DNA from 2 places in the Micromonospora parva genome. Region 2 is predicted to be linked to the other one. Evidence: riboswitches for the same ligand, from Rfam matches in the RefSeq annotation. Region 2 holds a riboswitch; the other holds the start of a gene.
The links. Region 2 has a riboswitch for thiamine pyrophosphate ahead of thiE (thiamine phosphate synthase). Riboswitches for the same ligand answer to the same signal wherever they lie in the genome.

Region 1 (14,785 bases), on a different contig from region 2:
ATGCAATCATGCGTTTTTGACAATCATTATCGTTGCCACGGACAGTTGACGACATGACCAACCGCACCACGTACCGTGTCCTGGCCGCCGCGACCGCCCTGCTCACCCTGGCCGCAGGGGCCGGCTGTTCCTCCAGCGGCGCCGGCGCCGACCCGCAACGAGTCGACGTGGTGGCCGCGTTCTACCCCCTCCAGTTCCTGGCCGAGCGGATCGGCGGCGACGCGGTCCGGGTCACCAACCTGGCCAAGCCCGGCGCCGAGCCGCACGACCTGGAACTCAACCCGAGCCAGGTCGGTGAGGTCAGCGACGCCGAGCTGATCGTCTACCTCAAGGGGTTCCAGCCGGCGGTGGACGACGCCGTGGCCCAGAACGGCGGCGACCGGGCGTTCGACGTGACAAGCGTGCAGCCGCTGCTGGACGCGTCCGCCGGCGGCCACGACCACGAGGGCGAGGAGGGGCACACCGAGGAGAGCGGCGGCAAGGATCCGCACGTCTGGCTCGACCCGACCCGGTTGGCCGGCATCGGCGACCAGCTCGCCCAGCGACTCGGCACTGCCGACCCGGACCACGCCGCCGACTACACCGCCCGGGCGGCGGCCCTGCGCGCCGATCTGACGACGCTTGACGACGAGTTCAAGCACGGTCTGGCGACCTGCCAGCGGCGGGAGATCGTGACCAGCCACGCCGCGTTCGGCTACCTCGCCGACCGGTACCAGCTCGACCAGGTCGGCATCACCGGGCTGAGCCCCGACGTCGAGCCCTCGCCGCAGCGCCTCGCGCACGTGATCGAGGAGGCGAAGGAGCACCAGGCCACCACGATCTTCTTCGAGACCCTGGTCAGCCCGAAGGTGGCCGAGACCATCGCCGGTCAGGTCGGCGCGAAGACCGCCGTGCTCGACCCGATCGAAGGGCTCGCCGCCGGCAGCGACGGGGACTACCTTTCGGTGATGCGCACCAACCTGCGGACCCTGCAGACCGCCCTGGGCTGCTCGTGACCTCACCTGTCATCACCGTCGAGCACGGGGTGGTCGGCTACGACGGCCGCCCCGTGCTCCGGGACATCTCGCTCACCGTGGGCGCGGGCGAGGTGGTCGCGATTCTCGGCGCCAACGGCTCCGGCAAGTCCACCCTGATCCGCGCCGTGCTCGGCCTGGTGCCGATCAGCGCCGGCTCGGTCACCCTCTTCGACCGGCCGTTGCGCCGTTTCCGACAGTGGGCGCGCATCGGGTACGTCCCGCAGCGCCTGGGCGCCGGCGGCGGCGTGCCGGCCACCGTCCGCGAGGTGGTGGCCTCCGGCCGGCTGGCCCGTCGAGGGGTGCTGCGTCCGCCGGGTCGGGCCGACCGGGCCGCCGTCGACGCGGCGCTGCGCGCGGTCGGGCTCGCCGACCGGGCCGGCGACCCGGTGTCCACGCTCTCCGGCGGCCAGCAGCAGCGCACCCTGATCGCCCGCGCCCTGGCCGGCGAGCCGGAGCTGCTGGTCCTCGACGAGCCGACCGCCGGGGTGGACGCGGCCAGTCAGGAGGCGTTCGCCGGCGCGCTGCGCGACTTCGTCGCCCGTGGCGGGACCGTGCTGCTCGTCGCCCACGAGCTGGGCCCGCTGCGCCCGGTGATCAGCCGGGCCGTGGTCGTCCACGAGGGTCGCATCGCCCATGACGGCGCGGTGCCGGACCCGGCCGGCCACCACGCGGAGCCCGACCACGACCACGTGCACCCGCACTGCTACGACGAGCCCGCCGGGCTGTGGAGCAACTGACCCATGGAACTCTTCCAGTACCCCTACATGCAGCGCGCCCTGATCGGCGCGCTGGTGATCGGCCTGGCCGCGCCGGCGCTCGGCATCTACCTGGTGCAGCGCCGGCTGGCGTTGATCGGCGACGGGGTGGGGCACGTGGCGCTGACCGGGGTTGGGGCGGGGCTGCTGCTCAACCGCTCACCGGTGCTGGTGGCGGTGATCGCCGCCACCATCGGCGCGATCGCCATCGAGATCGTCCGCGCTCGCGGGCGTACCTCCGGTGATCTTGCCCTGGCCCTGCTCTTCTACGGCGGTATCGCGGGCGGCGTACTCCTGGTCGGTCTTTCCGACGCGACGAGCGCGAACCTGAACGCGTACCTGTTCGGGTCGCTGACCACCATCTCGCCCGCCGACCTGACCACCATCGCGGTGCTCGGCGCGGCGATCCTGGTCACGATGATCGCGCTGCGCCCGGCGCTGTTCGCGGTGAGCCACGACGAGGAGTACGCCCGGGTCTCCGGCCTCCCGGTCCGCACGCTGAACCTGCTGATCGCGGTCGCCACGGCGGTCACCGTGACCATCGCCATGCGGGCCGTCGGGGTGCTGCTGATCAGCGCGCTGATGGTGGTGCCGGTCGCCACCGCTCAACAGGTCACCCGGGGTTTCCGCAGCACGATGGCGGCCGCGATGGCGCTCGGGTTGTTCGCCGCCGGCTCGGGTGTCTGGGTGGCGGCCACCGCGGACACCGCGCCGGGCGCGTCGGTGGTGCTGGTGGCGATCGCCTCGTTCCTGGTGGTGGCCGTGGCGGGCGGTGTCTGGCGGGTGGTGCGCCGCCGCACGACGCCGACCGCCGCACCGGCACCGGAGCCGCACGAGGTCGTGCTGAGCTGAGCCTGCGCGGTGGACGTCGGTGGTATTGGTTACCGTTGCAGGATGACCAGCGCGACGGGCTACGACGGATTCGACGGGGCCAGCGAGTTGCTCCGCGCCCTGTCCGCGCCCATTCGGCTGGCCATCGTCAGTGAGCTGGCCGGCGGCGAGCGGTGCGTGCACGAGCTGGTCGAGAAGCTCGGGGCCGCGCAACCGCTGGTCTCACAGCACCTGCGGGTGTTGCGCGGAGCGGGCGTGGTGCGCGGCTCCCGCCGAGGTCGGGAGATCGCCTACAGCCTGGTCGACGAACACGTCGCGCACATCGTGGCGGACGCGGTCAGCCACGCCGGGGAGGGATCATGAGCGAGAGCGGCGCCGCGGTGCGCAACACCCGGCAACGCTCGGCGGTGAGCGCGCTGCTGGGCGAGATGGAAGGCTTCCACAGCGCTCAGGACCTGCACGCGATGCTGCGCCAGCGCGGCGAGCGGGTCGGCCTGACCACCGTCTACCGCACCCTGCAGGGGTTGGCCGACGCGGGTGAGATCGACGTGATGCGCCCGCCGGGCGGCGAGCACCTCTACCGCCGGTGCAGCGAGGGGCACCACCACCACCTGGTCTGCCGGGTCTGCGGTCGTACCGTCGAGGTGGCCGGCCCGGCCGTGGAGAGCTGGGCCGACCGGGTCGCCGCGCAGCACGGCTACGCCGACGTCAGCCACACGCTGGAGATCTTCGGCACCTGCCCGACCTGCCCGCGCTGACCGGCAGCGCCGCCGCTGGCGCGACGCTCCGGTGCGGTCGGCGGCCGGTCGCGTGCCGCGCTCACATCACTGCTGCACGGAGCGGGACGTTCGTGGCACGCTGGCCGGCGTGAAAATCTATGCCGATCGGTTTCCGACCGCCGTCCGTCAGGTGCTCACCGACCTGCTCGTCGTCGTCTGGGTGTACGCGGCGATCCGCGGTGCGCTGTGGCTGCACGACCTGGTGCAGAAGCTCGCCGTACCGGGGCAGAAGCTGGAGGGCGCCGGTAGTGGCCTCGCCGACAACCTGGGCGACGCCGGCAGCAAGGTCGGCCGGGTGCCGCTGGTCGGCGACGAACTCACCGCCCCGTTCCAACGCGCCGCCGACGCCGCCCGATCGCTCGCCGACGCCGGCCGCGATCAGCAGCACCTGGTCGACCAGTTGGCCCTCGCCCTGGCCATCGCGGTGCTGATCTTCCCGCTCGGCATCGTGCTCCTCGGTTGGCTGCCGTTGCGGGTCCGCTGGATGCGTCGGGCCGGGTCGGCGGCGAAGCTGGCGGCCGGGCCGGCCGGCCGGGACCTGCTCGCCCTGCGCGCGCTGGCCACCCAGCCGCTGGGCCAGCTGACCCGGATCGGCCCGGACGTCGCCGAGGCGTGGCGTCGCGGCGACGACGCGACTGTCGACGCTCTGGCCGCCTTGGAGCTGCGCCAACTCGGCCTGCGCGGCCGGGGCCGCTAAGGTCGTCGGGTGTTCTACTTCCTCGTCGTCATCGCCGTCCTGCTGCTCGGCTACGCCGCCGTCCTGGTCTCCTTCGTCCGCCGGGGCAAGAAGATCCCACCTGCGGCGTACCTGGCGCTGGCCGGGCTCAACGGTCTGATCCTGGCGGGGGTGCTGGCCTGGGCGGTCTCCCGCTGACCAACACCGCCGGCCCGACCGGTCGACGACCCGCACCGCCGGCCGGCACGGCGGGCCGGCACGGCGGCCAGTCCGCGCGGCGCGGCGCTCACGGCTTCGGGGGGATGCGGCGGCGGACGTCCTCGGCGGTGGACGGACCGGGCGACCAGCGGGCCACCCAGGGCAGCTCCTCGGACGGGGTGAGCACACCCTCCTCCAGGCCCGCGTAGCGGCCGGCGAGGATGCGCTTCGCGGCGGCGGTGTCGACCGAGTCGGTGTTGTCCCAGAGTGCGGCGAACAGGGCGTCGACCCGCACCCGCGCCTGCCGGCAGAACAGGTCGGCCAGCTCGACGTTCTCCGGTCGGCTGTCACGTTCGGCGGTGGCCCGGACGCAGACCGCCGACATCGCGAACAACTCGGCGCCGATGTCCACCACCCGGCCGAGGAACGCCTGCTTACGTTCCATCTTTCCCTGCCAGCGGGACATCGCGTAGAACGTCGACCGGGCCAGCTTGCGCGAGGAACGCTCCACCTGGCGCAGGTGCGCGGCGAGCGGGGCGAACTCGGCGTACGCCGAGGGGGTCTGCCCCCGGCCCACGGCGAGGGTGGGTAGCCACTTCGCGTAGAAGGCGCCCGCCCGCGCGCCGGCGCGGGCCTTGCGGCCCAGCCCCGCGTCCGGATCGATGATGTCGCCGGCCACCGACAGGTGGGCGTCGACCGCCTCCCGCGCGATCAGCAGGTGCATGATCTCGGTGGAGCCCTCGAAGATCCGGTTGATCCGCAGGTCGCGCAGCATCTGCTCGACGGCGGCCGGGCGTTCGCCACGGGCCGCCAGCGAATCGGCCGTCTCGTAGCCGCGCCCGCCCCGGATCTGGACCAGCTCGTCGGCGATCTTCCAGGCCATCTCGCTGGCGTACAGCTTGACCAACGCCGCTTCGATCCGAATGTCGTTGCGGTCGTCGTCGGCGAGCAGGCAGCAGAGGTCGAGCATGGTCTCCATGCCGTACGTGGTGGCGGCGATGAAGGACAGCTTCTGCGCGACCGCTTCGTGCTCGCCCACCGGTCGACCCCACTGGACCCGGTCGGCGGCCCAGCCACGGGCCACGTTCAACGCCCACTTGCCGGCGCCCACGCACATCGCCGGCAGTGAGAGCCGGCCGGTGTTCAGGGTGGTCAGGGCGATCTTCAGCCCCTTGCCCTCGCCGCCGATGACGTTCTCGGCGGGGACGAACACGTCGTGGAACCGGGTCAGGCTGTTCTCCAGGCCGCGCAGGCCGATGAACTCGTTGCGCCGCTCGACGGTGATGCCCTCGCTGTCGCCGTCCACCACGAACGCGGTGATCCCGCCCCGGCGGCCCTCAGTGGCCGGCACCCGGGCCATCACCACCAGCAGGGTCGCCACGATGCCGTTGGTGGCCCAGAGCTTCACCCCGTTGAGCCGGTAACCGGTGCCGTCCTCGGTCGGCTCGGCGACGGTGGCCAGCCGGGCCGGGTCGGAGCCGACGTCGGGCTCGGTGAGCAGGAACGCCGACACCTCACCGGCCGCGAGCCGGGGCAGGAAGCGCTGCTTCTGCTCGGCGGTGCCGAACATCTTCAGTGGCTGTGGCACACCGATCGACTGGTGGGCCGAGAGCAGCGCGCCGATGGCCGGGCTGACCGAGCCGGCCAGCATGAGCGCCCGGCAGTAGTGCAGGTTGCTCAGCCCGAGCCCGCCGTACTTCCGGTCGATCTTCATGCCGAACGCGCCGAGGTCAGCCAGGCCGTGGAACACCGAGTCGGGTATGGAGCCGTCCCGTTCGATGGCGGCGCCGTCCACCTCGGAGGCCAGGAAGGCGCGGAACCGACCAAGGAACTCCTCCGCCCGGGCCACGTCGTCCGGGTCGGATCGGGGCCACGGGTCGATCAGGTCGAGCCGGAAGCGGCCGAGGAACAACTCCTTGCCGAAGCTGGGTCGGTCCCAGGTGGACTCTCGGGCGGCTTCGGCGACCTGCCGGGCCTCCTTCTCGGAGACCTGTCCGGCTTCCGCGGGCAGTGGCGCCGCGGCCTGGGCGGTGGCTTCGGAGTCGGGGCCGTCCGGTGCCGGTCGGCCGTTCTGCGTCGTGGTCACGGCTGCCCCCTCGAAGTTCGGTGCGGCTGCGTCGACGTGTGCGACTACCGTCACGCTACCCCCGGTTGTTACCCGGGGGTAGCGCTGCGTGCGGATCGGTGCGGTCAGCGGCCGTCGATCGTGTCCGGGTCGTCGTCATCGTCGTCGATGTCGTCCTCACCCCAGTTGCGCCGGGCGAACGGCAGGATCATCCAGAACGTGAGGAACCACAGCCCGGTCAGGGCGCTGAGCAGGAAGGCGATCGGCCGGTCCAACACGAAGTCGGTGATCAGCAGGACGGCGCTGACCATCGCGATCAGCATGAAGGCGAGACCGCCGGTGGCCATCCGGTGGGCGAACCGCACCAGTTCGGGCTTACGCCCCTGCCGGAAGAGCGCCCGGTGGAACGCCACCGGCGAGATGATCATCGCGGTGGCGGCGGCCGCCGCGAGCAACGCCACGATGTACACGTCGCGTTGGAACTCGCTGGTCCTGGTGAACCCGTTACTGAACGGCAGGGTGAGCAGGAAGGCGAAGAGGATCTGAACGCCAGTCTGAGCGACCCGCAACTCCTGCAGCAGGTCGGCGAAGTTGCGCTGCCAACGCTGCTTCTCGGTCTCCTTGGACACGCGCTACCTCCGGTGAGACGCTACTGCCGGCGGTCCCGGCCGCCGGCAGCAACGCCAATGCCCCACCCGGCCGAGCGCGAAACAGGTTCACGACATCGGCCGTTCATCGCGTGGCAACGTCAGGACCCGCGTCGGATGCGGCCCGCGTACCGGGCTTCCAGCTCGTTGTTGTGCGCGTCGCCGTCGGGGATGTTCGCCGACAGGTAGACCGGGGGCCGCTGCCCCGCCGCCAGCAACCGCGCCACGACCTCCACCGTCACCTGCTGGGCCAGCAACGCCGCGGTGATCGAGGAGACCGCGCCGACCGCGCCACCGCCGGGCAGGGGCAGCGTCGCGTCGCCGTACGGGGCACCGTTGTCGAGCACCACGTCGGCGAGGTCGCTCAGCTTGCGCCCCGACGGGTGCCGGGACGTCATCCGGCCGGAGTGCTGCGCCGAGGTGATCGCCACCAGCCCGTGACCGTGCTCCTTCACCAGCGTGGCGAACTCCACCATCGCGCCGTTGACCCCGGAGTTCGAGGCGAGCACGAAGACGTCGGTGGGGCGCACCGGGGCCAGCTCGTAGAGGCGGTGCGCGACGGCCGGGTCCCGTTCCAGCAGCGGGCCGAGCCGGTCGGCCGGCTCGCCGCCGATCAGCACCAGGTCGCGCAGCGCGATCCGGTTGGTCGGCACCAGACCACCCGCCCGCCCGGCGATCTCCATCGCGAGGGCCTCCGAGTGCCCGGTGCCGAACGCGTGCACCACGCCGTCGGCCCGGACCGCCTCGGCGATCAGGTCGGCGGCCCGCCCCACCGCCTCCCGCTGGCTGGCGGCCACCCGGCCGATCGTCTCGGTCACCACGGCCAGGTAGTCCTCGGCACTCACCGTCATACGTCCTCCGTCGTTCGATTGCCTGCCACTTAGCCGGCCCGGGCCAGGATCGCCTCGGCGAGTGGGGCCGGCGCCTCGTCCGGGATCCAGTGACTCACCCCGGACAGCTGCACGAAGCGGTAGTCCCCGGTGACGTTCGGCGCGCACGCCTCGGCGGCGGTCCGGCCGATGGCGACGTCCCGGTCACTCCAGACGTACGTGGTGGGCACCGTGACCGGGCCGACGCCGGCCAGGTCGGCGCGGGACATCGCCCGGTACCAGTTCAGGGCCGCCGTGAGCGCCCCCGGCTCGCGCATCGGGTCGGCGTACCTGTTCACCCGGGACGCGTCGCCCACCCCGCCGAGCAGCTTGCGCAGCGCGGCGGCGTGCCACGCCAGCAGCACCTTCTCCGCCTTGTCCGGCTTGCGGAACAACGCCATGTACGACGAGCGGGCCTTCTGTCCGCTGTCGGTGCTCAGGGCGTGCGCCATGGCCGCCGGATGCGGCACGGACACCGCGGTCAGTGTGTGCACCCGGTCGGGGTGCCGGGCGGCGACCGCCCACGCCACCACCGCGCCCCAGTCGTGGCCGACCAGGTGCACGGCGTCCAGCTCCAGCGCGTCGAGCACCGCCACCACGTCGGCGACGAGTTCGGGGATGCGGTAGTCGGCCACCGCAGTGGGCCGGGCGCCGGGCGAGTAGCCGCGCTGGTCCAGCGCGTACGTGCGCAGCCCACCCGTGTGCAGCCGCGGCACCACGTCGTCCCACTCACCGCTGTGCTGAGGGAAACCGTGCAGCAGCAGGACGGGCACGCCGTCCGGTGGACCGTCGACTGTCACGTCGAACGTGAGGCCTCGTGCATCAACCCGCATGATCGGAAGCGTACCCAGAAGACGGTGGGCCGGCCGCTCCCGCAGGTCAGGCGCATGCCCTGCTGGGCCCACGACCCGGGTCGGTGTTAGCGTCACCGAGACAACTTCATATCCGACAGGGGAGCGCACAGCGCTGAGAGTGCGGGTACGCCCGCAGACCCTCGAACCTGATCTGGGTAATGCCAGCGCAGGGAGTTCGGTCGACCTCCAGCCGCGCCGCAGTCCGGTGCCACCGGACGCGGCGTGCGTCTTCTCCTGGTTCTCTTCGTTGAACTGGGAGCAATCATGGACAACACCACCAACCGTTGGCGCACCATCGACATCGTGGTCGCCTCGGTGATCGCGGTCGCCTTCGGCGTCATCTTCTGGGCCTGGGGCCTGGTCTGGAGCGCCACCGAGGGCGCGTTCGCCTTCTTCCCGCCGGCGCAGACGCTGCTCTACGGCGTCTGGTTGATGCCGGCGGTGATCGGTGGGCTGGTCATCCGCAAGCCCGGTGCCGCGCTCTACTGCGAGACCGTGGCCGCGGTCCTGTCCGCGCTGCTGGGCAGCCAGTGGGCCGGCACCGTGATCCCGCAGGGGATCGTGCAGGGCATCGGCGCCGAGCTGGCCTTCGCCGCCTTCCGGTACCGGTCGTTCCGGCTGCCGACAGCCGTGCTCGCCGGCGCGCTGACCGGTCTCAGCGCCGCGTTGTTCGACTTCTTCGTCTGGAACGTCGACTACGCGCTGGCCGACTACCGCATCCCGTACGCGCTGCTCACCGTCGTCAGCGCCACCGTGATCGCCGGCGCGGGCGGCTGGCTGCTGACCAGGGCCCTGGCCAACACCGGCGTCCTGGACCGCTTCCCGGTAGGCCGAGACCGCGCCCTGGTCTAACCCCCACCCGATGGCGTTGATCAAGAGGTTTGCGTCAACAGAAGCCGGTTTTCTGACGCAAACCTCTTGATCAACGTGGATGAGGCGGGGCTGGACAGGTTGGGAGGGGGTTCGGTGGGCGCTGTGGTGTTGCGGGGGTTCGGGTGGCGGCACGCCGGGCGGCGGGCCTGGGCGCTGCGCGGGGTCGACCTGCGCATCGAGGTCGGGGAACGGGTGCTGCTGCTCGGGCCCTCGGGGGCCGGCAAGAGCACCCTGCTCAGCGCGCTGGCCGGGCTGCTTCCCGACGACTCCGGCGAGCAGGAGGGCACCGTCGAGATCGACGGGCTCGACCCGCGCAAGGGGCGGGAACGGGTCGGCGTCGTCTTCCAGGACCCGGAGACCCAACTGGTGATGGCCCGCTGCGGCGACGACGTCGCGTTCGGGCTGGAGAACCGGGGGGTACCTGCCGACGAGATCTGGCCCCGGGTCGACGAGGCCCTGCACCGGGTCGGCTTCCCGTACCCCCGCGACCGCCGCACGGCGGCGCTCTCCGGCGGCGAGCAGCAACGCCTCGCCCTGGCCGGCGCGCTGGCCCTGCGCCCCGCCCTGCTGCTGCTCGACGAGCCGACCGCCAACCTCGACCCGGCCGGGGCCGACCTGGTCCGGCACGCGGTGGCCGGCGCGCTGGACGCCGACACCACGCTGATCCTGGTCGAGCACCGGGTCGCCGAGGCGTTGCCACTGGTGGACCGGGTGGTCGTCCTGGAACCGGGAGGCGGCGTCCGCGCGGACGGCACCCCCGAGGCGGTCTTCGCCGCCCACGGCGCCGCCCTGGCCGCCGAGGGCGTCTGGGTGCCCGGTCACCCCATCACGCCCCGGGCCGCCACCGCCGGGCCCGGGGAGCTGTTGCTCACCGCCGACCAGGTCGGCCTGCCACCCCGGCTGGGCGACACCAACCTGTCGGTACGCGCCGGTGAGGCACTCGCCGTACGCGGACCCAACGGTGCCGGCAAGTCCACCCTGGCGTTGCTGCTCGGCGGTCTGCTCCGGCCGGGCAGTGGGCGGGTCACCGCGTCCGCCGAACTGGCCGGCCCGGACCACCGCACTCCCCCGCACCGCTGGCGGGCGCCCGCGCTGGCCCGGCGGATCGGGTCGGTCTTCCAGGATCCGGAACACCAGTTCGTCACCAGCACCGTCTTCGACGAGCTGGCGCTCGGCCCACGCCGCACCGGTCAACCGGAGGCGGTGGTCAACGAGACGGTGGCCGGGCTGCTGGAACGGCTGCGGCTGGCCCGACTCGCCGCCGCCAACCCGTACACCCTCTCCGGTGGTGAGGCGCGGCGGCTGAGCGTGGCGACCGCCCTGGCCACCGCGCCCCGCCTGTTGATCTGCGACGAACCCACCTTCGGCCAGGACCGGCGGACCTGGCGGGAGTTGGTCGACCTCTTCGCCGACCTGCGCGACGCCGGGCACGGGGTGGTCACCGTCACCCACGACGCGGACTTCGTCGCCGCGCTCGCCGACCGCACCGTCACCCTGCACCGCGCCCCGGACGACCATCGATGATCAGCATCGAGCCGGTCGCCGCGCCGGACGCGCCGTTGGCCCGCCGCAACCCGGTGGCGAAGGTCGCCGCCGCACTCGCCTTCTCGTTCATCCTGCTGGCCACCCTGGACCCGGTCGCCCCGGCGATCGCCATCGCCCTCGAACTGGCCGTGCTGCCGCTGTTCGGCATCCGCTACCGGGTACTGGCCCGACGGGCCTGGCCCCTGCTGCTCAGCGCCGCCGGCATCCTGGTCACCCTGGTGCTGTTCGCCGCCGACCGGTCCGGTCGGGTCCTGCTGGACGCGGGGCCGGTGCTGGTGAGCACCGGCGTGCTGCTCACCGCGCTCGGCCTGGTGCTGCGGGTGTTCGCGGTGGCGCTGCCCGGCGTGATCGTGTTCGCGACCACCGACCCCACCGACCTGGCCGACGCGTTGATCCAGAACGCGAAGGCGCCGGCCCGGTTCGCCATCGGGGCGCTGGCCGCGTTCCGGCTGGTGCCGCTGCTCGGCCAGGAGTGGCAGATGATCAGCATGGCTCGGCGTGCGCGCGGCGTCGACGCGGGACGCAATCCGGTGGCGAAGCTGCGGCTCTTCACCTCCACCGCGTTCGCCCTGCTGGTAGGGGCGATCCGTCGAGGCACCCGGCTGGCCGTGGCGATGGACGCGCGTGGCTTCGACGCCGGCACCCCCCGTACCGTCGCCCGCCGGCAGCACTTCACCCGCGCCGACGCGCTCCTCATCGCCGGGGCCGTCATGCTCGCCGCAGCAGCCCTGACCACCAGCATCCTCCTAGGCACCTTCCGCCCCCTGATCAGCTGACCCCACCCGCCGCGCGCCGCGCACTCACCGCGCGGCGCCGCCCGGCTCTGGCGCCTGCCGGCGGCAAGATCCGCACAACATCAGGGATGTAGTGGCCTCGCTGCCGACGGAGACCACTACATCCCTGATGTTGTCGTCACCACCCACCACCCACCGTCCACGCCGCAACCCCCGCCCGGCCCGGCCCCGCCGCACCCCATCGATCTTGCGATTCCTGTCGTTGTTTCATCCCGGTATGCCGGTTGTGCGAGGACAGAAAGTGCAAGATCGGCGGGCGGGGCGGGGCGGGTCGGGCTGGGTGGGGTGGGCGGGGCGGGGTGGGGTGGGGTGGGGTGGTTAGCTGCGGCGGAAGGCGTAGCGGCGGGCTTGGCCGGCCTGTTGGCTGCGGCCGCTGCCGGAGCGGTTGCCGCCGCCCTGCGGCGGACCGGCCGTCGGTGCCTTCGGCCGCCCGGTTGACTTCGGCAGGTCTGCCACCTTCGGCGCGTCGACAACCACCGGCACGTCGACCGCGTCCGGCAGATCGACCGGCAGCACCACCTCGTCCGGGACGGCCGCCGGCTGCGCCAACTCCACCAGCGCCCCCGGCTTGGCCAGCGCTGCCGGCTCCACCAGCGCCGGCGGCTCGGCCAGCGACCCGGGCTCCACCAGCGCCGCCGGCAGGGACGGGTCGCGGGACGGCAGGGCGGGTGGCAGCGGGCCGTGGCCGGCCGCCGGGTCGACGCCGAGCGGCGTCGTGCTGGGGGTACGGGTCTTCTTCGGGTTACGCCTGGCAGGCATCCGGGCCTCCTTCAGTGCCGACCGGCACGGCCGGTCCCGCGCTGCGGCGGTCGGTCGGATCGGCTGGTGACCGCCGTCGCGCGACGGTCGAGTGGGGAAGGGACTGCTCACCGGTGTCGGCAGACCGTCGCCGCCGAACGGCGGGAGGGGGATGCGGGACGCCCGGGAGCGCACGGACCGCGACGCGGGACGGCGGGCCGGCTCGGAAGTGGGGCGTCAGTTACGCATGTCCGTACCGTAGCCACCGCCGCACCGGCGCGCATCCGTTTTTCCTGGCACCATCGGCTCATGCTGATCGCGTTCTCGATCACCCCGCTCGGCGGTGACGATTCGGTGGGTGACCTGGTCGCTGAGGCGGTTCGGGTGGTCCGTGCGTCCGGCCTGCCCAACCGGACCGATGCCATGTTCACCACCGTCGAGGGTGAGTGGGACGAGGTGATGGCGGTGGTGAAGCGAGCGGTCGACGTGGTCGCCGCGCGGGCACCCCGGGTGAGTGTGGTGCTCAAGGCCGACGTCCGGCCCGGGGTCACCGACGCGCTCACCGGGAAGATCGCCCGTACCGAAGCCCGTCTCGCCGAAGGCTGACGCGCGCGGCGGGCAATGACGACAGGTTTCCCTGTGCGCGGCTCGCCGACCACCGTCGGGCGTCGAAACCGCCAGCGTCATCGTCCACATCACGTGCAGTAACGCGACGTCGGTCACTGGTCCGTATCGGCTCACATCACGGTAAGTTTCCAAACGCTGATAGTGGTGTGACGAGAGGTGGCGGCACGGATGGCTGATCAGGCGAGGGCTCAAATCGGGGTGACCGGGCTGGCGGTGATGGGTCGCAATGTGGCCCGCAACCTGGCTCGCAACGGCTTCACGGTGGCAGTGCACAACCGCTCGCCGGAGCGCACCCGCAGCCTGGTCGCCGAGCACGGCGACGAGGGCACGTTCGTGCCGGGCGAGACGATGGCCGATTTCGTGGCGTCGCTGGAGCGGCCCCGCGCTGTCATCGTGATGGTGAAGGCCGGCGCGCCCACCGACGCGGTGATCGACGAGTTGGTGCCACTGCTCGACGAGGGCGACATCATCGTCGACTGCGGTAACGCCCACTTCGCGGACACTCGTCGCCGTGAGGAGGCTCTGCGGGCGCAGGGGCTGCACTTCAGCGGCACTGGCGTCTCCGGCGGCGAGGAGGGCGCGCTGCGCGGGCCGAGCATCATGCCGGGCGGTTCCGCCGAGTCGTACGCGAAGCTCGGGCCGATGTTCGAGAAGATCGCCGCCCAGGTGGACGGTGTGCCGTGCTGCATGCACGTCGGGCCGGACGGCGCCGGGCACTTCGTCAAGATGGTGCACAACGGCATCGAGTACGCCGACATGCAGCTCATCGCCGAGGCGTACGACCTGCTCCGGGCCGGCCTGGACGCGACGCCAGCCGAGATCGCGGAGATCTTCCGGGAGTGGAACAACGGCGAGTTGGAGTCGTTCCTCATCGAGATCACCGCCGACGTGCTGGCACACACTGACGCGGCGACCGGCCGCTCCTTCGTGGACATCGTGCAGGACCGGGCCGAGCAGAAGGGCACCGGTCGGTGGACCGTGCAGAGCGCCCTGGACCTGGGCATCCCGATCACCGGGATCGCCGAGGCGACCTTCGCCCGCTCGCTCTCCGGGCACGTCGACCAGCGTGAGGCGGCCCGCCGGGCGTTCCCCGACGCGGGTGAGAAGTGGCAGGTCACCGACCGGGAGACCTTCATCGAGGACGTCCGCCGGGCGCTGCTCGCTTCCAAGATCGTCGCGTACGCGCAGGGCTTCGACCACATCCGCGCGGGCAGCCAGGAATACAACTGGGACATCGATCTCGGGGGCACCGCGACGATCTGGCGGGGCGGCTGCATCATCCGGGCCCGCTTCCTCAACCGGATCCGCGAGGCGTACGACGAGCAGCCGGACCTGCCGACGCTGCTGGTGGCCCCGTACTTCGCCGAGGCGGTCAGCGCCGGTGTGCCGAGCTGGCGACGGGTGGTGGGCGACGCGACCCGGGCCGGGGTGCCGACGCCCGCGTTCTCGTCGTCGCTGGCGTACTTCGACGCGTTGCGCGCCGAGCGGCTGCCCGCGGCGCTGATCCAGGGTCTGCGG
Region 2 (14,785 bases):
AACAACATGACGACCACCCCAGCCGGTGCCATACCTCGACACGGCGGTTAGCCTTTGTCGGATTCCTGACCCTCGACTCAGCGGAGGTACGCCGGAGATGATCCGACTGTCCGGGGTGTCCCGCACCTTCGAGGGCCGGTCCGGCCGGGTGGAGGCGCTGCGCGGCATCGACCTCGACGTCGCCGAGGGCGAATTCGTCGCCGTGCTCGGCCGCTCCGGCTGCGGCAAGTCCACTCTGCTGCGGCTGATCGCCGGCCTTCTCCCGCTGAGCGCCGGTGAGATCACCGTCGCCGGTACGCCGATCACCCGCCCGCGCCAGGACATCGCCATGCTGTTCCAGAAGCCGGCGCTGCTGCCCTGGCGCACCGTGCTGGACAACGTCCTGCTGCCCGTGGAGATCTTCGGCTGGAGCCGCGCCAAGCACCGGGAACGGGCCCGGCAACTGCTCGACGTGGCCGGGCTGGCCGGCTTCGAGAAGCGGCTGCCGCACGAGCTCTCCGGCGGCATGCAGCAGCGGGTGTCACTGTGCCGGTCGCTGATCGGCGAGCCCCGGGTGATGCTGATGGACGAGCCGTTCTCCGCGCTGGACGCGCTCACCCGCGAGGAACTCTCCGGCGAACTCCAGCGGGTGCACATGGAGAACAAGCCGACGATCGTCTTCGTCACCCACTCGATCGACGAGGCGGTGCTGCTCGCCGACCGGGTGGTCGTGCTGAGCCCCCGTCCCGGCCGGATCCGCAAGGTCGTCGAGGTGGCCATCCCCCGGCCCCGCACCCTGGGCCGCAACGCCCACCTGGCCGACGTCGCCCAGGTCAGTGCCGACCTGCACGAACTGCTGATGGAACGCGAGCAGCCGGCCTCCGTCGGCGCGGAAGGACACTGACCATGCGGGTGTCGGTCTTCACCGAGCCGAACCGTGGCGCCAGCTACGACACCCAGCTCCGGTTCGCCCGGCTGGTTGAGGCCTGCGGCTACGAGGGCTTCCTCCGCGCCGATCACTACCAGTCGATGGGCGCGAACCCGGGCCTGCCCGGCCCGACGGACGCCTGGCTGACCCTTGCCGCCCTGGCCCGGGAAACCGAACGGATCCGGCTCGGCACCCTGGTGACGTCGGCCACGTTCCGCCTGCCCGGCCCGCTCGCGGTGATGGTCGCGCAGGTCGACCAGATGAGCGGTGGCCGGGTCGACCTGGGCATCGGCGCCGGCTGGTACGAGCGCGAGCACACCTCGTACGGCATCCCGTTCCCGGCGGTCGGCGAGCGCTTCGACCGGCTCGCCGAGCAGCTGGAGGTGATCACCGGTTTGTGGGGCACCCCGCCCGGCCAGACGTACACCTTCACCGGCGACCACTACCGGCTGGTGGACGCTCCCGCGCTGCCCAAGCCGGTGCAGGTTCCCGGCCCGCCGATCATCGTGGGCGGGCGCGGCCCCAAGCGCACACCCGAACTGGCCGCCCGGTACGCCGACGAGTTCAACATGCCGTTCAAGTCCGTGGCCGTCACCGCCGAGGCGTACGACCGGGTGCGCGAAGCGTGTGAGCGGACCGGACGGGCGGAGTCCGGGCGCGCCCCGTTGGTGCTCTCCGCCGGCATCGTCGTCGCCATCGGCCGCACCGACGCGGAGGCCCAGCGTCGGGCCGCGCCCCTGCACGAGAAGAGCGCGCTGCCTCCGGAGGACCCGGTGGTCGGCTCCCCCGCGCAACTCGCGCAACGGATCAACGAGTTCGCCGCCATCGGCACCACGCGGGTCCACCTGCGCCTGATCGACTTCGATGATCTCGACCACCTTGAGCTGATCGCCGCCGAGGTGCTGCCCCAACTGGACGGAGCACGATGACCGACGTGATCGACGGAACCGAACTCGGACCGGTGGGTCAGGAGATCGTGTACGAGAACGACCGGGTCCGGGTCTGGCACATCCGCCTCGAACCGGGCGAGCGGCAACCGCTGCACCGGCACGACCACCCCTACCTGGTGGTGGCGATCGAGGGCGCCAAGAACGTCGTACAGACCGTCGACGGCACCCGGATCGACGCCGACGAGCCCACCGGCGGGGTGGTCTACCGGGACCCGGGCGCGGTGCACATGCTGACCAATGTCGGGGATACGACTTACCTGGCCCGGCTGGTCGAACTCAAGTAGACCCGCCGGTGGCCACCGGCGTGCCGCGCGGCGCGCCGTTGGCTATCGGGTGTACCAGGTGCGTAACGTGCCGGACATGGCCTTTCGGACCTGGGGCAAACTGCTGCTCACGGCGCTCGGGGTGAGCGTGCTGGCCGGAGCCGGCCAGCTCGGCGTCGCGTACGGTTTCGGCATCGTCCGCCTGACCGGCGCATTCACCGGTACGACAGTCAACCAGTGGCCGGCCCAGCTCGTCTGGGTGGGCTGGTTCGCCGCGAACGCCGCCGTGGCCGGTGCCGTCCTGACCGGACGCCTCGCCCGCCGCGACGTTCCGGCGGCCAGCACCGGCCGGCAGTTGGCGGTCGGTGGCGCGGCGGCGCTCGGCGCCACAGTCATCGCCCCGCTCTGCATGCAGCCCGCCCGCGCTGCGGAGCTGATCTCCGTCGACCCGGTCTGGGCGGTGGGCATCTGCGCCATGGTCGGTGCGGTGATCGGGGCGGGCGCGGCGATCGCCGTCCTGTTCCGGCCCGAGCTGGGCTGGAACATGACGGCAGTGGCCGGCGCGGTCTGGTTGCTGGCGCTCATCTCCGTCCTGCCGTCGCTCGGCACTGTCGGCCCGCTGCCGACCGTCCGGCTCGGCGTGCTGGAGCCGAGCTGGCTCGGCGACGCCGCCGCCCAGCGGCTGGCGCTGCTCCTGCTGCCCACCGTGGCGCTGCTGGCCGGCGCGGCGACCGCCGGGCTGGCTCGCTGGCGCGGCCAGGCCCCACTGGTCAGCGGGGCCACCGGGGTGGCCGGTCCGGTGCTGGTGGCGTTCGCCTACCTGACGGCCGGTCCGGGTGACGCGGTGGACCGCTACCAGGCCACCCCCTACTACGGCTCGTTGATCGCGATCCTCGCCGGAGCACTCGGCGCGGCCGCCGCCGCGCTGCTGCGCTGGCCGACGGGCACCCGTACCGCCGATCCGCAGGCGATCAAGCCCACCGCCATCCTGCGCCCACTGCCCGCCGGCCCGGCGTTGCCCGACGCCACGCCGGCGAACGATCGGGACACCGCCGAGCGCGCCGACCCGGAGTCGGCCAACGCCGAACTGTCCACCCGCGCGCAGCCGGGCGTCGTCGCCGGCCCGTGGCCGACGGGCGACCCCGAGGGTGTACGCACCGTCCCGGCCCACTGGGACTGGCCGGGGACCACAGCGAGCGGCCAGCACGGCCCGACTCCCGCCGCTGCTCCGTCCGCCTCCACCCCGCCGTCTCCGGCGGATCCGCTGCCCCCCGCCGGCCCGTTGTCCCCCGCTGGCCCGGCGTCTCCCGCTGGTCCGTTGTCCCCCGCTGATCCGCTGTCTTCCGCTGGTTCGTTGTCTCCCGCCGGTCCGACTCAGTCCGCTGCCTGGCTGACCGCGCCGACCGGTGAACTCGCCGCGGCAGCCCAGACGCCCTCGGTGCGCGACGGTGACGCCCCGGCCACGACCGGGCCCTCGGCCAGCACCGACGCCAGTGCCGCCACCGCGACCAGCAGCGCCGCCGGACGCACCGACGCCACCAACCCGGCAGGCGGCCGAGCGGCCGACGGGCCAACCGACAGCGTGGCGACGGGCACGAGCGGCAAGCTGACCGGTCGGCGCACCACCCGCAAGGCCGCCACCCCGACCAGCACCGACGCACCCGGCACGGACACGACCGGCACGCACACGACCAGCACCGACGCACCCGGCACGGACACCACCGGCACGCACACGACCGCCACGCACACGACCGGCACGCACACGACCGCCACGGAAACGACTGGCACGGACACCACCGGCACGGACACGACCGGCACGGGCGCATCCGGGACGGGCACGACCGGCCACGGCACGCCCGAGCCGCCGCAGACGATCAAGCCGCGCCGAGCCCGCAAGCCGAAGACCGACCCGGACGCCGTGGCTGACGGCACGTCCCCCACCGACACGACGGCCACCCCCGAGACGAGCACCCCCGAGACGGCCACCGGCCGCGCCACGAGGGCGACCGGGCCGGGCAGGTCCGCCGACAGCGTTGGCTCCGACGCGGCCACCGCCACTGCGGTGCCCGGCCAGGAGAGCCCGGGTGAGCGGTCGAGCGCGACGTCCGAGCCCACGTCGGCTGCTGACGCCGACACGGCAGCAGCCCGCAGCACCGCTCCCGGCGGGCGGCGAGCAACGGCCACCGGCTCGAAGCGAACGCCGGCCCGCTCGACGGCCGCCGGAGGCGGCACGACGCCGGTGCCGGCCGACGCCGAGTCACCGGCCACGGCAACCGCCGAGGCACCGACCACCACCGCCGGGGCGACACACGCACCGACCGCCCCAGCTGACGCGGCGCGAGCACCGGCGAAACCGACAGCGACCGGCGACTCTGCCGCGGCGGCCACCGCCTCCCCACGCGCTCCGAAGACCGGCACGGGCAGCTCGACAGCACCGGCCGACCCGACCAGTGACTCGGTGATCGCCGGGGGCACCGACAGCGCCGGGCCCGCCCCCGAGGTTCCCGCCGCCGGGTTGTTCGGGGCCACCGCCGCCGATGACCCGGACACGGACCGCTGGACGCCCGCACCGTCGGCCTGGCCGGTCACCTCGGCGTGGACGGTGCCACCGCAGGCCGCCGAGCCCGGGACGACGGCGTCGGACGGTTCGAGGGGGCCCGACGAGCCGACCGAGCCGACGCCCAGGCCCCGGCATCGGGCACCGTTGCCGGATCTGAGCCGGGCCGGCACCTGGAACGCGTTCGACACCTCCCGGCGCGCCAAGTCGACGGAATCGCAGGACAGCTCGTCGGCACGGACGACCTCGACCGGCACCAGCGAGCCGACAGTAGCGGCCCAACACCCGAAGCCGACGGAGTTGCCGGGGACGGTGGGCGCGCCCGCCGGTGCGACCGACAGCGGCACCGGCGATCCGGCGGGTGCCGACGCCACGTCACCAGCCCAGGTGGCGGAGCAACCCTCCCGGCGAGGACGACTCGGTGGGCTGTTCCGCCGCAACCGGTCCCGTGCCGACGAGGAGGGCCCGAAGACGTCGGATGCGGCCGAGCCGCTGGCCACCCAGGACGAGGAATTCGTCGACTGGGTCGCCGGGCTGAGCAAGCCGGTGTCGGACAACGAGCCCGAGCAGGAGAACGGCCGCCGGTCGTTGCGCTCCAGTGGCCGACACCACCGCGACTGACCGATCGACTCGGGTCGTCCGGGCTGACACAGTCACCCGGACGACCCGACATTCATGAACCCGAGTCGATCAACCCACGGCAACCCGCGCACCGGACCACTGACGGCCCGGCCCAGCGGGCAGGTCAGGCGAGCGGCAGGTAGACCCGGCTACCGCCGGAGATGAACTCGTCCGACTTGTCCTTCATGCCGCGCGCCGCGTACTCCTTGAGCTCTTGGGTGATCTTCATGGAGCAGAACTTCGGGCCACACATCGAGCAGAAGTGCGCGGTCTTCGCCGGCTCGGCGGGCAGTGTCGCGTCGTGGTACGAGCGGGCCGTCTCCGGGTCCAGCGAGAGGTTGAACTGGTCCTCCCAGCGGAACTCGAACCGCGCCTTCGACAGGGCGTCGTCCCAGGCCTGCGCGCCGGGATGCCCCTTGGCCAGGTCCGCCGCGTGGGCCGCGATCTTGTACGCGATCACGCCCGCCTTCACGTCGTCCCGGTCCGGCAGGCCGAGGTGCTCCTTCGGCGTGACGTAGCAGAGCATCGCGGTGCCGAACATGCCGATCATCGCGGCGCCGATCGCCGAGGTGATGTGGTCGTACGCCGGCGCGATGTCGGTGGTCAACGGACCGAGCGTGTAGAAGGGCGCCTCGTGGCACCACTCCTGCTGAAGGTCCACGTTCTCCTTGATCTTGTGCATCGGTACGTGACCGGGGCCCTCGATCATCACCTGGACGTCGTGCTCCCAGGCGACCTTCGTCAGCTCGCCGAGGGTACGCAGCTCGGCGAACTGCGCCTCGTCGTTGGCGTCGGCGATGGAGCCGGGGCGCAACCCGTCGCCGAGGGAGAACGTCACGTCGTACTTCGCGAGAAGCGTGCACAACTCCTCGAAGTAGGTGTAGAGGAAGTTCTCCTCGTGATGCGCCAGGCACCACGCCGCCATGATCGAACCGCCACGGGACACGATCCCGGTCACCCGGTTCACGGCCAGCGGCACGTACGGCAGGAGCACACCGGCGTGCACTGTCATGTAGTCCACACCCTGCTCGGCCTGCTCGATCACGGTCTCCCGGAACACGTCCCAGCTCAACTTCACCGGGTCGCCGCCGACCTTCTCCAACGCCTGGTAGATCGGCACGGTTCCGATCGGCACCGGGGAGTTCCGCACGATCGCCTCCCGGGTCTCGTGGATGCGCTTACCGGTGGACAGGTCCATCACGGTGTCCGCGCCCCAGCGGGTGGCCCAGGTCAGCTTCTCCACCTCCTCCGCGACCGACGAACTGACCGCCGAGGTGCCGATGTTGGCGTTCACCTTGACCAGGAACGCCTTTCCGATGATCGCCGGCTCGCACTCCGGGTGGTTGACGTTGAGCGGGAGCACCGCCCGGCCGGCGGCGATCTCGGACCGAACGAGTTCCGGGTCGACGTTCTCCCGGATCGCCACGAACTCCATCTCCGGCGTCACCACACCGGCCCGCGCGTACGCCAGCTGCGTCGGCCGGCGACCGTCCATTCCGGCCAGCGGGGTGCCCGGCCCCCGCACCGGCGCCACATCACCCCGCTCGGCGATCCACGGCCCCCGCAACGGCGGCAGCCCCACCTCCGGGTCCGAACCAGGACCCGACGTGTCGTAGAGCCGCACCGGTGGCAGATCACCGGTCAGCCCCACCTCCGCGAACGGCACCCGGACATCCGGCCGCGAACCCTCGACGTACACCTTGCCTCGTGCGTGCATGACAGCCTCCTGGTGATCAGGCGGACCAGCCGAAGTGGTTCAGCGGCCCGCGCCCCGCGCCCAGCTCCCAGCCCCGCGCGCCGGACAGCGCACGGAGCACGTACTCCTTGGCGGCCCCCACGGCGACCGGCACCGCGTCGCCCCGACCGAGCCGCACCGCGATGGCCGCGGAGAACGAACACCCCGTGCCGTGGGTGTGCCGGGTGTTCACCCGGGGTCCGCGCAACACCGTGGTGACCCCGGCGCCGTGCAGCACGTCGACCGCCTCGCCCCCGTCGAGGTCACCGCCCGTGACCACCACGTACTCCGGGCCGCCGGCCGCCAGAGCCTCGGCGGCCACGACCATCGCGGCCACGTCGTCCACCGGGCGTCCGGTGATCGCCGCCGCCTCCGCGCAGTTCGGGGTCGCCACAGTGGCGTACGGCAACAGCCGCTCCACCGCGCCCACCACGCCGAGCCGGTGACCGCTCGTGGCGACCAGCACCGGATCGACGACGAGTTGCGGCAACCGGCCGTCCCGGGCCGCCTCGGCCACCACGTCAGCGATCGCCGGGGTGCCGAGCATCCCCGTCTTCACCGCGGCGACTGTGAAATCGGTGAGCACGCTGTCCAACTGCTCGGTGACAGTGCGCGGGGGCAGCGGCAGTACCGCGTCGACGCCCCGGGTGTTCTGCGCGGTGACCGCCGTGAGGACGCTGGTGCCGTACGCGCCCAGCGCGGCGAAGACCTTGAGGTCGGCCTGGATGCCGGCGCCGCCGCCGGAGTCCGAGCCGGCGATGGTGAGGATCGTGCTCGGGGTCATTTTCCTGAGTCTCTGGTTGCGGTTTGGGGCTGCGGCAGGCCGTGGTTGGTTGCGGTTTGGGGCTGCGGCCGACCGTGCCCACTCCGGGCGGTCAGGCTTGATCCCTGCGTGGGCACGGTCGGCCGCAGCCCTGACGTGGGGACCTGGCTGACCCCGTGCCGGGTTTGGGTCAGCTTGGGGGTGACCGCCTTGGCATAGGCGCTGGTCAGGGTGGCGGCTGTTTCGGCGGGGTCTTTGGCTCGCATCAGTGCGCCCAGGACTGCTACTCCGACGGCTCCCGCCTCGACGCAGGCGGTTACCTGTTCTGGTGTCTCGATGCCGCCGAGGGCGAGCAGGGGCACCGGGCTGGAGCGGACCAGGCTGCCCAGCCCCGCGACGTCCAGGGGTGGGCCGTAACCCGGTTTTGTCTTCGTGGGCCAGATCGGGGAGATAGTGGCGTAGTGCTCGGTGGTGAGGCGGGTCAGCTCGGTCTGGTTGTGGCAGGAGCGGCCGACCAGCTGGTGGGGTGGCGGTGGGTACGGGCCGGCGGCGGGCAGGTGCACGGCGTCGCCGCCGAGCGGGTCCGGGCCGGCCACGACGAGGGTTCCGCCGACGTCGGCGAGGATCGCGCGCAGGTCGGCGGCGAGGGCGGCGCGTTCGGCACGGGGCAGGTCCTTCTCCCGCAGCACCACCCAGCGCACTCCCCCGGCCACCGCCGCGGCCACGACCCGGTCGAGCCCACCCCGCGCGACGAGCCGATCGGTCAACACGACAACCCCGGACGGCGCTGTCACAGCTCGGGTCTTCCCTCGTCGGGGGTGGAGGCGAGCGCGTGGAAACGGCGCTCGATCCGGCCGGCCCCGGCGGCCAGCCGGCCCGCCTCGACCGCGTAGCGCATGGCGGTGGCCATCGCCACCGGATCGGCCGCCCGGGTGACGGCACTGGCCAGCAGCACCCCGTCACAGCCCAGCTCCATCGCCAGGGCCGCGTCGGACGCGGTGCCGATGCCGGCGTCGAGGATCACCGGCACGTCCACACCCTGCCGGATGAGCCGAATGTGGTGCGGGTTGCCGACGCCGAGCCCGGAACCGATCGGCGAGCCGGCCGGCATGACCGCGGCGCAGCCCACGTCGGCGAGGCGGCGGGCGAGCACCGGGTCGTCACTGGTGTACGGCAGCACGGTGAAGCCGTCGGCGACCAACTCCTCGGCGGCGCGGAGCAGCTCCACCCCGTCGGGCAGGAGGGTCCGCTCGTCGCCGATCACCTCCAGCTTGACCCAGGCGGTGTCGAACGCGTCCCGGGCCAGCCGGGCCACCTTCACCGCCTCGGTCGCGGTGTGGCAGCCGGCGGTGTTCGGCAGCAGGCGTACGCCGCACCGGTCCAGCAGTTCCAGCAGGCCACCGGTGGAGCCCGGCGCGGTGCCCACCCGGCGCAGCGCCACTGTGACCAGCTCGGTCCCGGACGCCCGGATCGCCTGCTCCAACACGTGCAGGTTCGCGGCGCCGCCGGTGCCGAGGATCAACCGTGAGGTGAAGGTCACCCCACCCAGCTCGAACGGCACGCCGCTCACCCGCCCTGCGCCGCGGTGAGCACCTCGACCCGATCACCGTCGCGCAGCGCCCGGGTAGGCCAGCCGGTGCGCGGCACCACCTCGCCGTTGACCGCGACCGCCACCCCCCGTGGGTGCGGCACGATGTCGCCGACCAGGTCCGCCACTGACGCGCCGGCGGGAACGCTGCGCCCGGCCCCGTTCACCGTCAACTCCACGGGTTTCCCTCCATCGTCGGTCCGGGTCCGCCCACGACGGCACCGGTCGGGCCGAAGCGGTCCGCCCGCAAGGGCGTGAGCAGTGGGTCGGGTCCGCCGCCGAGCACCAGGTCGGCGATCAGGTCGGCGGTGATCGGGGTGAGCACGATGCCGTGCCGGTGATGCCCGGTGGCGGCCAGCACGTCCGGCCGGTCGGGCAGCGGGCCGAGGATCGGCGCGTTGTCCGGGGTGCCCGGGCGCAGCCCGGCGACGGCCTCGACCAGGTCGTACTCGGCCAGTTCGGGCAGCAGGTCGACCCCGGCGCGCAGCAGCCGCTGCACCGCGCCTGCGGTGACGGTGGTGTCCGACCGCTCCTCGACAGTCGCGCCGAGCACCACCTCGCCGTCGGCGCGGGGCACCAGGTAGACGTGCTCGCCGTCGGCGTACCCCCGGATCACGTGCCGGAAGCCCGGCGCGAGGCCGTCGGGCGCGCGGAGCCGGAGGATCTGACCCTTCACCGGCCGCACCGGCAGGCCGGTGAGCGCGGCGGCCCCGCAGCCGGCGGCGACCACCGTGACACCGGCGTCCAGATCGGACAGCTGCCGGACCGGTTGCGGCACGAGCACCACGCCGGCCCGCTGCGCGGCCGTGCGCAGCGCCGGCACCAGCAGCCGGGGGTCGACCTGGTGGTCGGTGGGCGCGAGCGCGCCGCCGCGCACCCGGGGGGCGAGCGCCGGTTCGCGGTCGCGCAGCTCGCTGGGGCGCAGCGGCGTCACCGGCAGGCCCAACCCCTGCTGGTACGCCCAGAGCCGGCGCGCCTCGGCCAGGTCGTCGCCGGTGAGGCCGACCATCAGTGTGCCCTCGGTCCGGTAGCCGATCCCGACTCCGGTCGCCTCGGTCAGCTCGGCGGCGAACGCCGGCCAGCGCTCGGCGGACGCCACCAGCAACGCGGTCAGCTGCCGTTCGCCGAAGTACGCCTCGGCGACCGGGGAGAGCATCCCGGCGGCCACCGACGACGCCCCCGAGCCGGGTGCGGGATCGTGCACCGCCACCCGCAGCCCTCGCGCGGCGCAGCGCCAGGCGATCGCGAGCCCGATCGGCCCCGCCCCCACCACTGCCACGTCCGGCCGGACCCGGTCGCTCGACGGCGCTGACGGGAACCGGCCGGTCAGCACGTCAGGGCCTCGATCAGCGCGGCGGTCGCCAGTGCCGGGTCGGCGGCGGCGGAGACGGCACCGACCACCGCCACCCCGTACGCCCCGGCGGCCCGCAGCGCCGGCACCCGGGCGGCGGTCACTCCACCGATCGCGATGACCGGCACGTCGACGGCGTCGACGACGGCACGTACCCCGGAGGGCCCGATGGGATCCGGCAGACCGGTCTTGGTGCTGGTGGTGTGGCACGGTCCGACGCCGAGGTAGCTGGCTCCCGCCGCGACGGCCTCGCCCGCGGTGCCCGGCGCGCGGGCGGTGGCGCCCAGCACGCCGGTGGGGCCGAGCACCCGGCGGGCGGCGGCGACCGGCAGGTCGTCGGCGCCGACGTGGCCACCGGCGGCGCCCACCGCCAGCGCCACGTGCAACCGGTCGTTGACCAGGCAGGACGCCCCGTACGAGGTGCACAGCGCCAGCACCCGTCGGGCCAGGTCGTACGCCTCACGGTCGGTGGCGGAATCCTCCACCCGGACCTGCACCACCAGCTCGGCACGGGCCGCGCTGAGGGCGGCCCGGACCACGGCGAGTGGGTCACGCCCGGGTCGGGTGTCGGTGATGAGATGCAATCGCCCCAGGGACGGCACGGCAACACTCCTCCCTGCGCCGGCATTACCCGGATCAGGTTCGACGGTCGGGGGCTGTCAGCCCCCCTCTCAGCCCGGTACACCGGGCTCCCGTGGGTTACTTGCGTGTCACCGTACGACAGATCCGCCGGCCTGCCAAGGTGCCGGGTCGGCGGCGGCCGGCGGGCCGGACCACATCAGAACGATCAAGATCCATGGGGCACTTCATGCGGTCCTGTTCGGAATGTCGCCCGCCGTTGCAGAACCGTTACCCGTCCGCATCTTGCCCGACATCGAGCCAGCCGAATTAATTTGTTCAGCGATTCGACAAAATGTCGGTGGGGGCACCCTGGCACGGCGTCACCACCGGCTCCATCAGGGACGGCCTTCGGCGAGCCGACTCCCGCGAGCTCTGTCACTACGACACAGGAGGCGGCGTGTCCCGTTCTCGTCGTGCCCGCGTACCCATCACCGCAACCCTGATCTCCCTGGCCATGGCCTCGACCACCCTGTTCGGCACGCCCGCCCAGGCGGCCGCCCAGGTCCCCCCACGGGATGCGAAAGCCGCAGCCCCGGTCAGCCAGGTGGCGCCGAAGGCGCCAAAGGCCGCAGCCGATCCCTACTCCGTCCTCGTCTTCTCCAAGACCGCCGGCTTCCGGCACGACTCCATCCCCACCGGCATCGCCGCCATCCAACAACTCGGCGCCGCCAACGGATTCACCGTTGACAACTCCGAGGACGGCGCCGCATTCACCGACGCCAACCTGGCGAAGTACAAGGCGGTGATCTGGCTCTCCACCACCGGTGACGTGCTCAACGCCGAGCAGCAGGCGGCGTTCGAGCGCTACGTGAAGGCCGGCGGTGGTTACGTCGGCATCCACGCCGCGTCGGACACCGAGTACAGCTGGGCCTGGTACGGCGACCTGGTCGGCGCGTACTTCGCCAACCACCCGCAGAACCAGACGGCCACCGTCAAGGTGGAGGACCACGCCCACCCGTCCACTGCGGAGTTGCCGGACCGCTGGTCCCGCTTCGACGAGTGGTACAACTACCAGAGCAACCCGCGGCCGGACGTGCACGTGCTGGCCAGCCTGGACGAGAAGAGCTACACCCCCGGCGCCGGCGCGATGGGTGCCGACCACCCGGTCGCCTGGTGTCAGGACTACGACGGTGGCCGCTCCTGGTACACCGGTCTGGGGCACACCCGGGAGTCGTACGCCGAGCCCGGCTTCCTCTCCCACCTGCTCGGCGGCATCCAGAGCGCCGCCGGTGTGGTGGACGCCGACTGTGGCGCCTCGAAGACCTCCAACTTCGAGAAGGTCTCCCTGGACAGCAACACCAGCAACCCGATGGAGCTGGACATCGCCCCCGACGGGCGGGTCTTCTACATCGAGCGCGACGGTCGGGTGCAGATCATCAAGCCGGACACCGGCAACACCGTCACCGCCGTCGACCTGGACGTCTTCACCGGCAACGAGGACGGCCTGATCGGCATCCGGCTCGACCCCGACTTCGCCACCAACAAGTGGGTGTACCTGTACTACGCCCCGAACGACGGGGTCACCCGCAACCTGCTGTCCCGCTTCACGGTGACCGGTGACACCATCGACCCGGCCAGCGAGAAGCAGGTGCTGCGGGTCGACACCCAGCGCAACACCTGCTGCCACGCCGGCGGCAGCATGACCTTCGACGGCGAGGGCAACCTGTACCTGGCCACCGGCGACAACACCAACCCGTTCGAGTCGAACTCGTACTCGCCGATCGACGAGCGGGCCGGCCGCCAGGACTACGACGCGCAGCGCACCTCGGCCAACACGAACGACCTGCGCGGCAAGGTGATCCGGATCCATCCGGAGGACGACGGGACGTACACCGTTCCGGCCGGCAACCTGTTCGCGCCGGGCACCGAGAAGACCCGTCCCGAGATCTACGCGATGGGCTTCCGCAACCCGTTCCGGATCGGCACCGACCCGAAGACCAACACGCTGTACGTCGCGGACTACGGGCCGGACGCCAACTCCGACAACCCGAACCGCGGCCCTCGGGGCCTGGTCGAGTGGAACATCGTGACCCCCGGCAACTACGGCTGGCCGTACTGCACCGGGACGAACGAGGCCTACAACGACTACACGTTCCCGTCCGGCCCGAGCGGCGCGAAGTTCGACTGCGCCGCGCCGGTGAACAACTCGCCCAACAACACCGGCCTGACCAACCTCCCGCCGGTCGTCCCCGCGACCGTCGACTACGGGTACGCCGGTGACGCGCGTTACCCGGAGATCGGCGGCGGTGGCGCCCCGATGGGCGGCCCGGTCTACCGCTACGACGCCGACCTCAACTCGACGCGCAAGTGGCCGGCGTACTACGACGGCAAGGCGCTGCTCGGCGAGTGGAACCAGAACAAGATGTACACGATGCAGCTGACCCCCGACGGCAAGTCGTTGGTGGACATCAACCAGCTGCTCACCGGGATGACCATGGTCCGGCCGATGGACTTCGAGTTCGGCCCCGACGGCGCGCTGTACCTGATCGAGTGGGGCAGCGGCTTCGGCGGCAACAACGACAACTCGGGCGTCTACCGGATCGACTACACCGCCGGGGACCGCGCACCGATCGCTGCGGCGTCCGCCACCCCGACCTCGGGTGCGGCGCCGTTGACGGTGACCTTCTCCAGCGCCGGATCCCGGGACCCGGACGGTGGCACGCTCACCTACGCCTGGGCCTTCGGCGACGGGCAGACCTCCACCGAGGCGAACCCGACCCACACGTACGCCACGGCGGGCAACTACACCGCCCAGCTCACCGTCACCAACCCCAAGGGCCGTACCGCGGTGGCCAACGTTCCGGTCACCGTGGGCAACACGTCCCCGACGGTGACCATCGAGTTCCCACCGGACGGCGGGTTCTTCGAGTGGGGTGACCAGGTCCGCTACTCGATCAAGGTGACCGACCCGGAGGACGGGGAGATCGACTGTGACCGGGTGAACCTCCAGGTGCTCCTGGGTCACGACGAGCACGCCCACCCGTTGGAGCAGCACACCGGCTGCACCGGCACCGTCCAGACGTCGCTCGCCTCCGGGCACGGCGCCGAGGCGAACGTCTTCGCGGTCTTCGAGGCCACCTACACCGACGACGGTGGCGCCGGTGGCGCCAGCCCGCTCACCGGTCGGGTCATCGAGGTGCTGCAGCCCAAGCGCAAGCAGGCCGAGTTCTTCACCGCCACCGGGCGGGCACCGGTGAGCACCGGCGGCGGCGACGCCGGCGTGCAGCGGGAAACCGGCGCCGACACCGCCGGCGGCGGTCAGAACATCGGGTTCATCGAGGACGGCGACTGGTGGTCGCTCGCCCCGGCGGACCTGACCAACATCACCGAGATCCGGTTCCGGGCCGCCTCCGCCGCCGCTGGCGGTCGGATCGAGGTTCGCGCCGGTGCGGTTGACGGACCGGTGGTCGCCACGGCCACCGTGCCGGC

Region 1: another riboswitch for thiamine pyrophosphate. It lies ahead of AB0C03_RS30705 (ECF transporter S component); the one in region 2 lies ahead of thiE (thiamine phosphate synthase).

What each region holds. Positions count from the first base shown of each region.
Region 1 is NZ_JBEZFX010000017.1:92,202-106,986, reverse strand. It holds gene AB0C03_RS30760 (metal ABC transporter substrate-binding protein) at 54-995, shown strand; gene AB0C03_RS30755 (metal ABC transporter ATP-binding protein) at 992-1,753, shown strand; gene AB0C03_RS30750 (metal ABC transporter permease) at 1,757-2,623, shown strand; gene AB0C03_RS30745 (ArsR/SmtB family transcription factor) at 2,666-2,965, shown strand; gene AB0C03_RS30740 (Fur family transcriptional regulator) at 2,962-3,360, shown strand; gene AB0C03_RS30735 (hypothetical protein) at 3,470-4,078, shown strand; gene AB0C03_RS30730 (hypothetical protein) at 4,088-4,255, shown strand; gene AB0C03_RS30725 (acyl-CoA dehydrogenase family protein) at 4,344-6,341, opposite strand; gene AB0C03_RS30720 (DUF6328 family protein) at 6,446-6,949, opposite strand; gene AB0C03_RS30715 (sugar isomerase domain-containing protein) at 7,069-7,818, opposite strand; gene AB0C03_RS30710 (alpha/beta fold hydrolase) at 7,848-8,669, opposite strand; TPP riboswitch at 8,777-8,881, shown strand; gene AB0C03_RS30705 (ECF transporter S component) at 8,955-9,542, shown strand; gene AB0C03_RS30700 (ABC transporter ATP-binding protein) at 9,657-11,087, shown strand; gene AB0C03_RS30695 (energy-coupling factor transporter transmembrane component T family protein) at 11,084-11,884, shown strand; gene AB0C03_RS30690 (hypothetical protein) at 12,221-12,661, opposite strand; gene AB0C03_RS30685 (thiamine-binding protein) at 12,950-13,246, shown strand; gene gnd (NADP-dependent phosphogluconate dehydrogenase) at 13,436-14,785, shown strand, end outside.
Region 2 is NZ_JBEZFX010000003.1:50,844-65,628, forward strand. It holds gene AB0C03_RS08680 (ABC transporter ATP-binding protein) at 98-883, shown strand; gene AB0C03_RS08685 (LLM class F420-dependent oxidoreductase) at 886-1,836, shown strand; gene AB0C03_RS08690 (cupin domain-containing protein) at 1,833-2,141, shown strand; gene AB0C03_RS08695 (hypothetical protein) at 2,218-5,298, shown strand; gene thiC (phosphomethylpyrimidine synthase ThiC) at 5,423-7,015, opposite strand; gene thiD (bifunctional hydroxymethylpyrimidine kinase/phosphomethylpyrimidine kinase) at 7,032-7,817, opposite strand; gene AB0C03_RS08710 (thiamine phosphate synthase) at 7,814-8,590, opposite strand; gene AB0C03_RS08715 (thiazole synthase) at 8,587-9,366, opposite strand; gene thiS (sulfur carrier protein ThiS) at 9,363-9,563, opposite strand; gene thiO (glycine oxidase ThiO) at 9,554-10,717, opposite strand; gene thiE (thiamine phosphate synthase) at 10,711-11,337, opposite strand; TPP riboswitch at 11,332-11,441, opposite strand; gene AB0C03_RS08735 (ThuA domain-containing protein) at 11,754-14,785, shown strand, end outside.